Regions from separate parts of the Salinivibrio sp. SS3 genome, predicted to be linked through region 3. Evidence: riboswitches for the same ligand, from Rfam matches in the RefSeq annotation. Region 3 holds a riboswitch; each other region holds the start of a gene.
What was found. Region 3 has a riboswitch for thiamine pyrophosphate ahead of thiC (phosphomethylpyrimidine synthase ThiC). Riboswitches for the same ligand answer to the same signal wherever they lie in the genome.
Positions count from the first base shown of each region.

Region 1: another riboswitch for thiamine pyrophosphate. It lies ahead of thiD (bifunctional hydroxymethylpyrimidine kinase/phosphomethylpyrimidine kinase); the one in region 3 lies ahead of thiC (phosphomethylpyrimidine synthase ThiC).
Region 2: another riboswitch for thiamine pyrophosphate. It lies ahead of thiB (thiamine ABC transporter substrate binding subunit); the one in region 3 lies ahead of thiC (phosphomethylpyrimidine synthase ThiC).

Region 1 is NZ_MEBQ01000003.1:86,743-91,517, reverse strand. It holds partial or broken gene BGL48_RS16585 (methyl-accepting chemotaxis protein) at 1-183, opposite strand, end outside; gene BGL48_RS00935 (potassium channel family protein) at 674-1,699, shown strand; gene thiD (bifunctional hydroxymethylpyrimidine kinase/phosphomethylpyrimidine kinase) at 1,813-2,664, opposite strand; TPP riboswitch at 2,726-2,826, opposite strand; gene BGL48_RS00925 (putative bifunctional diguanylate cyclase/phosphodiesterase) at 2,881-4,674, opposite strand; gene BGL48_RS00920 (sensor histidine kinase) at 4,671-4,775, opposite strand, start outside.
Region 2 is NZ_MEBQ01000009.1:151,533-156,307, reverse strand. It holds gene leuC (3-isopropylmalate dehydratase large subunit) at 1-566, shown strand, start outside; gene leuD (3-isopropylmalate dehydratase small subunit) at 576-1,178, shown strand; gene BGL48_RS05400 (DUF547 domain-containing protein) at 1,326-2,117, shown strand; TPP riboswitch at 2,156-2,257, shown strand; gene thiB (thiamine ABC transporter substrate binding subunit) at 2,301-3,296, shown strand; gene thiP (thiamine/thiamine pyrophosphate ABC transporter permease) at 3,302-4,775, shown strand, end outside.
Region 3 is NZ_MEBQ01000011.1:51,919-56,693, forward strand. It holds gene BGL48_RS06075 (HesA/MoeB/ThiF family protein) at 1-727, opposite strand, end outside; gene thiE (thiamine phosphate synthase) at 711-1,379, opposite strand; gene thiC (phosphomethylpyrimidine synthase ThiC) at 1,376-3,352, opposite strand; TPP riboswitch at 3,446-3,545, opposite strand; gene crcB (fluoride efflux transporter CrcB) at 3,602-3,982, opposite strand; tRNA gene BGL48_RS06095 (tRNA-Trp) at 4,285-4,361, opposite strand; tRNA gene BGL48_RS06100 (tRNA-Asp) at 4,508-4,584, opposite strand; rRNA gene rrf (5S ribosomal RNA) at 4,745-4,775, opposite strand, start outside.

The sequences.
Region 1 (4,775 bases), on a different contig from region 3:
CGCAAACCCTCGACCTTGCTCGCCGGCACGTGCCGCTTCAATCGCCGCGTTTAATACCAAGAGATTGGTTTGATCGGCGACATCGCGAATCAAGTTCACAATACCGCTTACCTCTTGTGCATGCTGATCGAGCGAGCGAATCGCTTCCGACGATTGCTGACATTGCGCGGATAAGGATTGCACGTGACGAGCAAGATCATTAACTTGCTCGGCACACGACGACGCCTGATGGCTCACGTCCGTTACCCGTTCTTTTTCACCGTTAATGGTGTCCGCTAGGGTAGCCAGAGAGGATTGGGTCGCATTGATAGAGTCACCAAAATGGCATAAGTTGGCATCAATCGCTTTCCCCGTTTGTCGTTTTTTCTCTGCGGTGTCTAGCTCTTCCTGCAATGCAGCTTTCTCTGCATTCAGCGCGTCGATGGTCTGATTAATCTGCTCAATTTTTTGCTGTAGAGCGACTTGTTTTTGCTGTTCTTGTTCAAGTTGACGACGGGATATAAACACGCTGGCTCCTAATTAAGCTTTTTATAATATTTTAACGCTTAATATTGGCTTTGTATGATAAACGGAGCGAAATGTGATCCATTTTACGCCAATCATTTGATTTACACTGTAAACCGATAAAAAATCCCGCCATACTGACGTCTCTGCGGCGAATGAGCGAAACATTATGACCTTTTGGTTGCTTTTTAAACGTTGGATTATCAGTCACTTCGCCCATTTGAATGGGCGTATTTTGGGCTTGGTGGTCCTTGCTTACGGCATCATCGGCTGGCTGCTTTTGTACTGGGCGGGCGAAACCGAGATGACCCAGTCACTCGGTCGCTATATTTATTACTTAATGGTCACCGCCTCCACCGTTGGCTATGGCGACTATTCGCCGGCGACAGAAGCAGGACAGTGGATTACCGCCTTTTGGATTATTCCCGGCGGGCTGGGGTTATTTGCCGTTGTGATTGGGCATGTAACCAGTGCGTTGGTCGATTATTGGCGACGTGGATTACAAGGAAAACGGAGTCTTACAGTGAAAAATCATATTCTGGTGTTAGGGTGGAATGGTCAACGCACTATCCAGCTTATTCGCCTACTACAAAGCGGTGTGCATGGCGATCGTCCTATTGTGCTTTGTGTGCGTCCCGAAATGGAAAACCCGCTCCCTGGCGAGGTGGAATTTGTGCGCGTCACCAGCTTTACCGATGCCGAGGGCATTGCCCGTGCGGGTATTGATAGTGCCGCGAGCATTATTATCGATAACCCCGAAGACGATATTACCCTGTCAGCGGCCTTATTTTGCGCGCACAAAAACCCCTCAGCGCATCTGCTCGCCTACTTTCAAGATGATGCACTCAGCCAAATATTAAAACAGCACTATCCACACGCCGAGTGTGTGCCATCTGTGTCGGTGGAAATGCTAGCGAAAGCTGCCGTGGATCCGGGTTCCAGCCAGTTGCATCACGAGCTGTTAAGCACAGCACAGGGGATGACGCAGTATTGCGCACGCTATCCCACCAATGCGAGCGCCACGGATGTGGGCACCCTGTTCAACCAATTAAAGCACGAATACGATGCGACATTAATTGGTCTCGATAAAGGTGAAGGCATTACCCTTAACCCCAACCTTGCAACAGACGTCGCCCCTGGCGATCGCGTATTCTATATTTCAGCCGAGCGTTTACCGCATTGGTCAGCGGCGTAATTCGGGTACCATTCATCACACGCGACACCTGCTGTTAGCCTTTCCCGAACAGTCCGCCGCTTCACCTTAGGAGCGGCGGACTCGCTTTAGGTGCCCTATTGGTGAAAAACCGTCTATTCGACCGAGGCTTCTTTTACATCGGGTTGACGCGCCTCAACGGGGTAAGCGTAAAAATGATGAACAGGCCCTGCGCCTCTTCCCACCTTTAACTGCTGGCTATGCGCCAACGCGTCGGTGAGATAATGTTTCGCCGCGCGCCCGGCTTCAATGGGTGTCATCCCTTGGGCGTAATAAGAGGCGATCGCTGCAGACAGTGAACAGCCTGTGCCGTGAGTATTCGCGGTCTCAACCCGACGGGCACTCAGGGTTTGGCACGTATCTCGGCTAATCCATACATCCACACTTTCAGTGGCGTGATGTAAATGGCCACCTTTGAGCATCACGTACGGGCAGCCGAGGCGACGCAAGGCGGGGACTAACGCATGCATTTTCTCAATGGAGGTAGGGACAGGCTGACCGGTTAATCGCGCCGCCTCCGGCAAGTTGGGGGTGAGCACGGTTGCGCGTGGGATCAGCTCTTCAATCAGCGCTGTCATGGCGTGTTTATCCAACAAAGGATCACCGCTGGTAGCCACCATCACGGGATCTAAAATCACCGGTAAGTGTGGCGACCGCGCCAACACGGCGGCTACTTCGCGAATAATCGCTTGGTTGGCGAGCATACCGATTTTCACTGCACGCACCGGCATATCGTACAACACCGCATCTAATTGGGCGCGGACAAAACCAGGATCAACCGCCGAGACGGCCTCAACGCCACAGGTGTTTTGCGCGGTTAATGCGGTGATCACCGAGCACGCATAACCGCCGGTAGCTGAAATCGCTTTAATATCAGCTTGAATGCCGGCACCGCCACCGCTGTCTGAGCCGGCGATGGTAAGAATAACAGGTGGAGATAGGTTCATATTGGCCCCTTAATCATCAGGGGCGGAAGGAGACAAAGCGAGCCCGAATAGGCCACTTCGTATGCTGAACGTGTCAGTTCCCTCCGCCAGTGCTAACTGGATCAGGTTCTACGGGTCCTGCTTTCGCAGTCTCAGCAATTACTTGCTCCCCGACTAACACGCTCAGAATATAAACCTTAGTGATAAAGCGCAAGTATGAGGGTGCTAATTGCGCGTTTAGGCCATCTCATTACTGTTGCTGGTTGCATTGCTATTGAGCGTCGCGTTGCTATTAATGGTCGCGTTGCCTTGGTTGGCGGTTTTAAGCAGTTGTTCAAATCCCTCTTGAATTAGGGGCCGTGCGTATAAAAAGCCCTGCACTTGGTCGCAGCCAATGGTTTGTAGCACATACTGCTGGTCCTCTTTTTCGACGCCCTCGGCGACCACACCATGACCAAAACCATGGGCCAAATCAATCACGCTACCCACCAAGTGCTTATCACTGGCGTTGGTAGCCAAGTCTTGGATAAAGCTGCGATCAAGTTTGACCCAATCGACCGGTAACTGTTTAAGGTAACTGAGCGAGCTATAGCCGGTGCCAAAGTCATCGAGGGCGATATGCATGCCTGCATCTCGCAATTGTTGTAGCTCTTTCAGTGCCACCGACATGTGCTGGATCAGTGCTGATTCTGTGACCTCTAATTGAATCAGATGCAAAGGGACATCAACTGCCTGGCACCGAGCTAAGACGCTGTCAGCAAAGCCGGGGCGAAACTGCTGGGCAGAAACATTGACTGACAGGTGAAAGCTATCGTTGATCAGTTTGTTTTTTCGCCAACATTCAACCGCGGCTAAGGCCATCACCAGTACGTGGTCGCCCAGTTGGATCATGTCTGCGCTGCGTTCGGCGATGGGGATAAATTCCGCCGGACTGATGGCTCCAAGGGTCGGATGCTGCCAACGCAACAGCGCTTCCGCGCCTATCATCAAACCGCCGTCTAATCGCCATTTGGGTTGATACGCCAGTGATAATTGTCCGCTTTGCAGTGCTGGCCCTAATTCGGTGCGAATCAAATGCGCGCGCTGAGCTTGGCTATCAAGCTCAGGCTGATATTCGCCGATAAGTTGGTCATCCGTCGGAATCGCTAAAATGGCTTGACGAAACAGTTGCGCCACATCTTGTGTCTCAAGCTCCGTGCGGCTGATACCAATGTGGCAACGTAAAAACATTAAACGCCCATCGAGCGTGTGATGTCCGCTGATCAACCGATTGATGCGCGCGGCTTTTTCTACGGCATGGTTATCGTGTTCTTCAATCAGCATCACCAGTCGTGTGCTATCCCAAACGCCAATGCGATGTGGGCGCGCCACTGTACTATTGGCTAGCAGATTGGCCACTTGTTTGTATAGTGCCTCTGTCATTAAATGGCCTTGGTGTTTGGTCACCGCTTCCATGCCATCTAAGGCAATCATCATCACAGTCACCGGCCCTTTGCTCAGCTGGCGCTCAGCGGCATCTAATAATGCGCGACGATTTGGTAGCCCAGTTAACGGATGGGTCAAAGAAAGCGCGCGTAAAGCCGCCGTTTGTTTGTTAACCAGCATTTGCAGCCGTGCCGCTTGATCGCGCTCTTTACGGGTTTTCAATTGCAGATGCAAAAGGTTTTGAATCCGTTGTAACACCTCATCGTGATCAAAGGGTTTGCTGATGTAATCAATCGCGCCACGGCATAACGCTTGGTTACGCAAATTCAGGTCATTATCTGCGGTGAGTACCATCACGGGCGGGCAATGCTCATCTAAAGCGTCATTAAGATCATCCAGCACCAGTAAGCCAGAGCGCTGCGGCATCCGCATATCGAGTAAAATCAGGTCGGGAACGGGGGAGAGAGCATCGGTAACAAGGCGAGGATCGGTGAGTCCATTCAGCTGTTGATAACCGGCTTGCTTGAGCATGGTAGACAGTAAGTGAATGTTTTCCGGTCGATCATCAATGATCAATATATGTGCTTGTGACGGATCCTTTGTCATAGCCTCTCCTCTAATAATAATTGTATGGCCTCAGCCAAGTCCGCTGACGAGAGCGGCAGCGATAAACGTCGTAATGTCGGTTTGTTATGTGGTTCGTCGCA
Region 2 (4,775 bases), on a different contig from region 3:
CCCTCGATGGCAGTCAAATCCATCATCAAGTCACTTGGGGCACTAATCCCGGCCAAGTGGTCAGTGTGCATGATACCGTGCCTGCCCCTGAGACAATGACCGATCCGATTGAACGCCACTCAGCAGAGCGCGCGCTAAAATACATGGGACTGGCACCGGGACAAGCCATCAACCAAATCAGCATTGATAAGGTCTTTATCGGCTCTTGCACCAACTCACGGATTGAAGACATGCGCGCGGCCGCCGCGGTCGCCAAAGGACGACGCGTGGCAGATAGCGTCCATGCCATGGTGGTGCCTGGGTCCGAGCAAGTGCGCGCCCAAGCAGAGCAAGAAGGGCTGGATGTGATTTTCCGCGACGCTGGCTTTGAGTGGCGCTTACCCGGCTGCTCAATGTGTTTGGCGATGAACAGCGATCGCTTGGGCCCCAAAGAGCGCTGCGCGTCCACCAGCAACCGTAACTTTGAAGGCCGCCAAGGCCGTGAAGGCCGCACCCACTTGGTCAGCCCGGCGATGGCCGCCGCCGCTGCTATCGCGGGTCATTTTGTCGACGTTAACCAATTATAAGGAGGCCTTATGTCAGGCATACACACTCACACCGGCATTGTTGCTCCATTGGATGCGGCGAACGTCGATACCGATGCGATCATTCCCAAACAGTTTTTGCAAAAAGTCACCCGTACTGGCTTTGGTCAGCACCTGTTTCACGATTGGCGCTTTTTAGACGATGCGGGCAAGCAACCGAACCCCGAGTTTGTGCTTAACCAAGCGCGCTATCAAGAGGCAAGCGTGCTACTCACCCGCGAGAATTTTGGCTGTGGCTCGTCACGCGAACATGCCCCCTGGGCGCTGGATGATTACGGCTTTAAAGTGATTATCGCCCCCAGTTTTGCCGATATTTTCTATGGCAACTGTATCAACAACCAAATGGTACCGGTGACCCTTGAAGAAGCCCAAATCGATGCTTTATTTGCGTATGTAGCCGAAAATGAAGGCGCGACGGTAACCCTGGATTTGCCCGCCCAAACCATTCGAGCCGGTGAGCACTGCTTTAGCTTCCAAATGGATGATTTTCGTCGTCATTGCCTGTTGGAAGGCTTAGATAGCATTGGCCTCACCCTACAGCACGATGCTGAGATCTCGCGCTTTGAGCAGCGCATCCCGGACTTTTTGTCATAAATCCCCGCTTTAGCCCACTCCACCAATAAGCGCGATCCTCGCCGCGCTTATTGGTCAAGCCCCACTTTTTTCCATTCACCATGAAACCAACAACGCATTTGCTTGGTCTAGTCTGAAAAGAAGGCTTGCTGAAAATAAGGACGGGCAATGCAAAAACGTTTGATACTTCTATTCTGTTTGGTTTTTCCGCTGTTTAGCCAAGCGGCCCCCAAAGCAGAGTATTGGGCGATGTGGGATGCCCATAATCCTGACAGCCAGGCGACCTTCACTCATCACAGCTGGCAAGTATTGCTCGATAAGTATTTGCAGCCTCAGGGGCAGCACACCTTATTTAACTATGCGGCGGTCACCGACGCTGACAAGAAAGCCCTCGATCATTATATCCGCATGCTCACCGCGCGCGACCCGCGCACCCTGACCAAAAACGAGCAATACGCGTATTGGGTCAACCTTTACAATGCGGTCACCGTAAAACTGATTATCGCCGAGTACCCGGTCAGTTCCATCACCAAACTCGGTGGGCTGTTTAGCTTTGGCCCATGGGATGATGAGGTGGTCACGGTGGCAGGTGAACCCCTTACCTTGAATGATATTGAGCACCGCATTCTGCGCCCACTATGGCAAGATCCGCGTACCCACTATGCGGTTAACTGTGCCAGTTTGGGTTGTCCAAACCTGCAACCTAAGGCCTTCCAAGCAAACGCGCTTGAGGCACAGCTCGAACAAGCGGCCTATCGTTTTATTAATAGCGATAAAGGGGTAAGTCAGCAAGGCGATCAATGGCAGCTTTCTTCTATCTATGAGTGGTTTGAGGCTGATTTTGGTGGCGATAAGCAAGGCGTGATCGCTCACATAAACCAGTATCGCGATATTCCATTGCCACAAGAGGCAACATTGGAATACGACTACAACTGGGACCTTAACCAACTCGCTGACTAAAAGGCTTGGTTAACCCTAAGCCAATCAGTACAATGGCTTGGTACTCATTGGGGAGCCTCATGGCTGAGATTGCGCTCTGCGCTAGACCCATCGAACCTGATCCAGCTAACACTGGCGTAGGGATTGAGACTTGATGTTGCCATCAACTTGCCTCAACACCCACGCCCAACTTAGGAGCGTGCTGTGAAAGTTTTTACCTCTGTTCTCACTCTGATTTCTCTGTCGCTGTTATCACTCAGTGCCCGCGCCGCGGACCCACTGACCGTGTATACCTATGACTCCTTTATCGCCGAATGGGGCGCAGGGCCCAAAATCAAAGCCGAATTTGAAAAACAGTGCGATTGCCAACTGGAATTCGTGTCTCTCGATGATGGCGCCGCTTTGCTCAATCGCCTACGCATTGAAGGGGAAACCACCCAAGCCGATATCGTGCTCGGGATGGATACCAATTTAATGAAAGAAGCCGAGCGCAGCGGCATTGTTGCTGAGCATGCAGTCAATACTGAGCGCCTGCAAGTGCCTGGCGGGTGGGACAACAACTACTTTATCCCTTACGATTACGGCTATTTTGCCTTTGTGTATGACACTACCCGCTTGCTCGACCCGCCCAAAAGCCTCAAAGCCTTGATTGAAGAGCGTGATGACATCAGTGTGATTTACCAAGATCCGCGCGTCTCAACCGTCGGCCAAGGCTTAATGCTCTGGATCCAAAAAGTGTATGGCGATGACAACCAACAAGCATGGCGCGAACTGGCTGATAACACCATTACCGTGACCAAAGGCTGGACCGAGGCGTACAACATGTTCCTTAACAAAGAAGCCGACATGGTGCTTTCTTACACCACTTCACCGGCCTATCACCGGGTTGCTGATGAGGACGACCGCTTTGCCGCTGCCATGTTTGAAGAAGGCCACTACATGCAAATCGAAGTGGTGGCAAAATCAGCCTACACGGATCAACCGGAACGTGCAGACGCGTTTTTACAATTTATGCTCAGTGATGCAGCTCAATCTGTGCTCCCAACCACGCAGTGGATGTATCCGGTAACCGATGTCAACCTGCCTGATGCCTTCTACACCTTAGACAAGCCGGAGGAAAGCCTGCTATATCAGCCTGATGAAGTGATGGGCAATCGCCAGCAATGGGTGCGTGACTGGCAAACCGCGCTGGTTGAATAGCCAAGATGCTCAACCCTTCTCGAACCTGGCCGGGCAGTATGGCGGCCAGCTTAGTCGTGGTTTTGATTGGCAGCGCACTCTGGGCGCTGTTCTCTCACAGCCACGACCTAGTGCTCACCGCGTTGTGGCAAGATACCTACCTGCGCCATGTCACCTACTTTAGCTTTAAGCAGGCGACCTTATCTGTGATGCTCAGCGTTGGGCTTGCGATACCCGTCGCCCACGCCCTGTATCGCCGGCAGTTTCCAGCCAAGGCATGGCTGCTTAAGCTATTTGCCATGACCTTGGTGCTACCGGTATTGGTGGGGGTATTTGGACTGGTTGCCATCTATGGCCGCAGCGGCTGGATTGCGCAAGCCTTCGCGCACTTTGATGCGACGATGCCGTTTTCTATTTATGGTTTAAGTGGCATTTTGCTCGCGCATGTGTTTTTTAATCTGCCATTTTCCGCCCAACTCATGGTGCAAGCGTTAGAGGGGATCCCCGCTGATCAACGTCGTCTTGCTACCCAGCTAGGGCTGAAAGGCTGGCAGCGCTTTAAGCATTTAGAATGGCCGTATTTACGCCAAAGCTTGCCTCATATCGTCGGGCTGGTGTTTATGTTGTGCTTTACCAGCTTCGCCACCGTGATGGCACTGGGTGGCGGACCTAAAGCCACCACGATAGAGCTAGCCATTTACCAAGCCATTCATTTTGATTTCGATTTACAAACGGGTGCTGTCCTTGCGCTTTGGCAAATGCTCTTGTGTGGCGCCATCGCATTTACCGTGCAAACCTTGACGCGCCCGCTGCCGAGTACGCCCAGTGAAGTGCTGCCTCTTCCCGCCTCTTTGGATAGCCGTGCCGCCAAATGCTGGGACAGTCTATGGATTGGCCTCGTTTTGCTACTGGTGTTACCGCCGCTGGGCGTGGTGATTGCACGTGGGCTCAACCCCAGCGCATTAGCGGTACTCGGCGATGGCGCACTGTGGCAGGCGACACTGCACTCCCTCGCCATTGCCTCAGGGGCAACCAGCTTTGCCTTTGTGCTTGCAGCCGCAGTGATCCTCGCTAGCCGCCACTGGCGCTTACACGGACGCAAAAAACAGGCGGATGGGATAGAAACGCTAGGAGCCATTATCCTGGTGGTCCCGAGCATCGTGCTCAGCACCGGGCTTTTTTTGCTGTTTCGCCAGTTTAGCGACGTATTCAGTTTAGCGCTGTGGCTAGTGATGGCGGTGAACGCGCTGATGGCGCTGCCTTATCTCATAAAAGTATTAAGTGCCCCCGCGTTTCAGGTTGCCCAGTCTTACCATAATCTGTGCGCCACCTTAGGCGTAAGAGGCATCACGCGTTTACGTCTGATTGAGTGGGACTGTTTACGTGCACCGATTGCACGCGGTATCGCGGTCAGTTTTGTGTTATCGATGGGTGATCTCAGTGCGATAGCCCTATTTGGCAGCCAAAACTTTCAAACCCTGCCCCTGTATTTATTTCGCT
Region 3 (4,775 bases):
AAACCGCACAGTGCGGATGCACAGGCAGCGAAAAGTGCTGCCATGTCATGGTTTGTCCATCCAGTCGTGACAAGCGATTGGTACCGACCGCCTGCCCTAATAACAGTTTTATCCCTTCCAGCGCTTGCGCGGTGGCCATCATGCCGACTACCGGCCCCATTACCCCAGCTTCAGCACAGCGCGTGGGTTCAGAAAGCGTCACGTCCGCAAAGGCGCACGCATAACATGCGCTATGTGGTTGATAAACCAATAACTGGCCTTGCCAACCGATCGCCGCCGCGCTCACCAAGGGTGTACCAGCCTCTACACAGGCTTGATTGACTGCATGGCGAGTGGCGAGATTATCACTGCAATCGAGAACCACATCCGCCATCGCCACTTCGAGCGCCAGACGCTCACCCTCGAGATAGGCATTGATGGCTCGGCACTGGCAATCTGGGTTCAACGCGACCAAGTTAGCGGCTAGCGCTGCGGCTTTATCGGTGCCAATTTGCGCCTCCCGATACGCCACCTGACGCGCCAAATTAGATAGCTCAATGTGGTCCGAGTCAGCAATCGCTAACTGTCCCACGCCACCGCCTGCAAGATAGAGGCCCGCGGTGGTTCCAAGCCCACCGGCACCGACCATTAACACGCGTGCCTTGCTCAGTGCCTGCTGCCCGCATTCTCCAACTTCTGGCAGCATGATTTGCCGGCTATAACGCAGGTATTCACTGTCCGATAGCATCACGCCCTCCTTGCTGTCTTGATGGATTAAGACAGCGATTAAATGCGTCAATGCGCGCCGCTAAATCAGGCGCTTGCGTCACGGCACGGACCACCGCAATGGCGTCCACGCCAGTGCGCCAAACGTCAGGGGCTCGATCGAGATCAATACCGCCAATCGCCACCGTCGGGAAACGACCATCCACAGTCGCCACCTGCTGTGCTAACGCAGAAATGCCTTGCGGCGGCTCGGCGAGCTGTTTGGTGGTGGTGGGAAAAATATGACCGATGGCAAGATAACTGGGCGAGAGTTCAATCGCTGCGGCAAGCTGTTCGGGACTGCGTGTCGATACGCCTAGGCGCACGCCTTGCCGCGCAAGCCGGTCAAGATCCGCCTCTTGTAAGTCTTGCTGCCCAAGATGAACGCCATAGGCGCCAGCCTCAAGCGCGATCTGCCAGTGATCGTTGATAAACACCTGCGCATGGTGCGCGCGGCCCAATTCCACCGCGCGCTGTACCCAATCTAACAATTGTGGATGCGCTGGCTTCTTCACACGCAGTTGCACGGTTTTCACCCCCAAACAAAGCAAGCGTTCGAGCAAATCCACATCGTCCACCACAGGATATAATGGGCCTATACCTTCAGGCATAGGCGCAAATGGGGTTAGGCTCATGATTCCACCTTATCGCTGTCGCTTACCTCAGCGCCTTGTGGTGACGAATGATGAGATTTTTGCAGGTAGAGCTCACTGCCCTTTTCTCGGAATTCTTGCGATTTTTGTTGCATGCCCGCTAACGGGTCTTCCAGCATAGTGACATCAATCGCTTCGCCCGCGGCGGCATAGCCATTTTCTTTGGCATAATCTCGGACTTCTTGGCTGATTTTCATGGAGCAGAATTTCGGCCCACACATGGAGCAAAAGTGTGCGACCTTGCCCGACTCTTGAGGGAGCGTTTCGTCGTGATAGGCACGTGCCGTCACCGGATCTAAAGCAAGGTTGAACTGATCTTCCCAGCGGAATTCAAAGCGCGCTTTGGAAATGGCGTTATCTCGCACCTGGGCGCCCGGATGTCCTTTAGCTAAGTCGGCGGCGTGCGCGCACAATTTGTAGGTGATCATGCCCGTTTTAACATCCTCTTTATTGGGCAGACCCAGATGTTCTTTAGGCGTGACATAGCAAAGCATCGCACACCCAAACCAGCCAATCATCGCCGCACCAATCCCGGAGGTGATGTGGTCGTAACCCGGCGCAATATCGGTAGTTAATGGGCCTAAGGTGTAAAAAGGCGCTTCATGGCAATGGGTGAGCTGCTCATCCATGTTCTCTTTGATCATGTGCATGGGCACATGGCCGGGGCCTTCAATCATCACCTGCACATCGTATTCCCATGCCACCTTGGTAAGCTCGCCCAGAGTACGTAGCTCACTGAATTGCGCTTCGTCGTTCGCGTCAGCCACTGAGCCGGGACGTAATCCATCGCCTAGCGACAGCGATACATCATACGCGGCACAAATCTCGCAGATTTCACGAAAATGGGTATAGAGGAAGCTTTCTTGATGATGCGCCAAGCACCATTTGGCGATAATCGACCCACCACGCGAGACAATCCCAGTCACGCGATTGGCGGTCATGGGCACATAGTGCAAACGCACTCCAGCGTGAATGGTAAAGTAATCCACCCCTTGCTCGGCTTGCTCTATTAAGGTATCGCGCATCACTTCCCAAGTCAGGTCTTCGGCAATGCCATTCACTTTCTCAAGCGCTTGATACATAGGCACAGTGCCAATCGGGACTGGGCTATTACGTAAAATCCACTCGCGAGTTTCGTGGATATTGCGTCCGGTCGATAAATCCATCACCGTATCCGCTCCCCAACGGGTCGCCCACACCAACTTTTCGGTTTCTTCTTCAATGGAGGAGCTCACCGCCGAGTTACCAATATTGGCATTCACTTTCACCAGAAAGTTACGCCCAATGATCATTGGTTCCGCTTCTGGATGATTAATGTTGGCCGGAATAATCGCGCGTCCTTCAGCGACCTCTTGGCGTACAAATTCGGGGGTGATGTGTGATGGCAAATGCGCGCCAAAGCTTTCTCCTGGGTGCTGGCGATTTAGCTGCTCTTCACGATACTGCTGACGCCCCATATTTTCCCGGATCGCGATAAATTCCATCTCTGGGGTGATAATGCCTTGGCGTGCGTAGTGAAGTTGGGTCACACATTGGTTAGGTTTCGCCCGACGGATAGGCGGTAAGGCACTAAAGCGAAGATCATCTAAGGTTTCATCACTGAGACGAGTCTGCGCATAGTCTGAGCTCACTGCATCAAGAAACTCTGTATCGGCACGCTCATCAATCCAGGCTTTGCGCACTGGCGCTAAGCCTTGGTAAATATCGATAGCACTCTGTGGGTCGGTATAAGGCCCTGATGTGTCATAAACCCGAATGGATTCATTGTCCTCGTACTGCGGATTGTCTTTACTCCCGCCCACAAAGGTCGGAGACAGATGGATCTCGCGCATCCCTACACGAATATCAGGTCGCGAGCCCTCGACATAAACTTTCTCCGAGTTGGGATGGGTTTGCGCAGAGAGGGAATCGATAAAGGATTTGGCCTCAAGACGGGCCTGTTTACGGGTCGACATAGCATTACTCCGGTGTTCATTATGGGAATTAATGCTTGCCGGAAAACGCTGAATTGAGATGTGAGCAAACTGGCAGACGGGTTGCGTCTGTGATCTGAAGCATCTCTTGTTCCCTTCGCTGGTCTTAACCAGATCAGGTTCAACGGATCCCACTTAACGTGGTCTCAGCCAATTGGCACTCCGACAAGTTCAACGCCAGTATAAGAAATCACCGCCGCAACAACAAGCGACGTAACACGATGTTTTCGCTTAACCGGTGATGCGTGCTAGCAACCAAGCGCCCATCGCGGCTGCACTTAAGCACAACGCGAGATTGAGACCCACATTCAACAAGGCTTTCACCGTCTCACCATGTTGAAAAAGGAGCAAGGTATCCACTGAAAAGGTAGAGAAGGTGGTGAACGCGCCTAAAAAGCCAATCGCAATCAGTTGACGCCAAGGCACTGGGGCAATCAGCTCTTGGCTCATCGCCGCTAAAAAGACCCCCATCGCTAATGAGCCCAGCACATTAACCATTAGGGTACCGTACGGGAATCCTCGACCAAACACCGCGACGCTCCACTCTGACACTAAAAAACGCGAGGACGCCCCTAATGCGCCGCCAAGCCCTACCCACAATATGCTTACCACTGGGTGCTCCTTTCGATTGGTAAAAACTCATCATACCGCGACATGTGAACAAGAAACAGGAGGGAGAAAAAGGGAAGAGGGGCAGAGTTGCTAGAAGCTTAATGATTCACATACAAAAAAAGCACCGACAATGTCGATGCTTTGGTGTTTGGCAGGGGTAGAGGGATTCGACCGGGCTGGCGTCCCAGCCCCCAACACGCCTTTTTTGTCGTTTGCATGTTCTCATCTATCTCTTATCGGATTACGAGAAGCTTGATGATTCACATACAAAAAAGCATCGACAATGTCGATGCTTTGATATTTGGCAGGGGTAGAGGGATTCGAACCCCCAACACGCGGATTTGGAATCCGCTGCTCTGCCAATTGGAGCTATACCCCTGTAGATAGGTGCCTATTGTAGCGATCCCGCGACAAATTACCACCACCAATTACTCTTCAGACGTTTAATCGCTTATTTATAAAGCAAATCGTCCCAACGACCCAATAACAAAAAACCCTACTAAAATTAGCAGGGTTTCTAAGTAGTGGCGGAGTGGACGGGACTCGAACCCGCGACCCCCGGCGTGACAGGCCGGTATTCTAACCAACTGAACTACCACTCCGCACCAATTCTGTCTTATCAAAGTCTTACATATCATTGCTTTGATAGTTAAATTGCGTGCTATGCGCAGGGAGTTTTGAAGCGAGAAGCACAGTGTATGCCAATACATGAGCATCGCAGCTATCAAAAATCACAAGCAATAGGCGCAATTTATAATCAAAGCCTGGCGATGTCCTACTCTCACATGGGGAG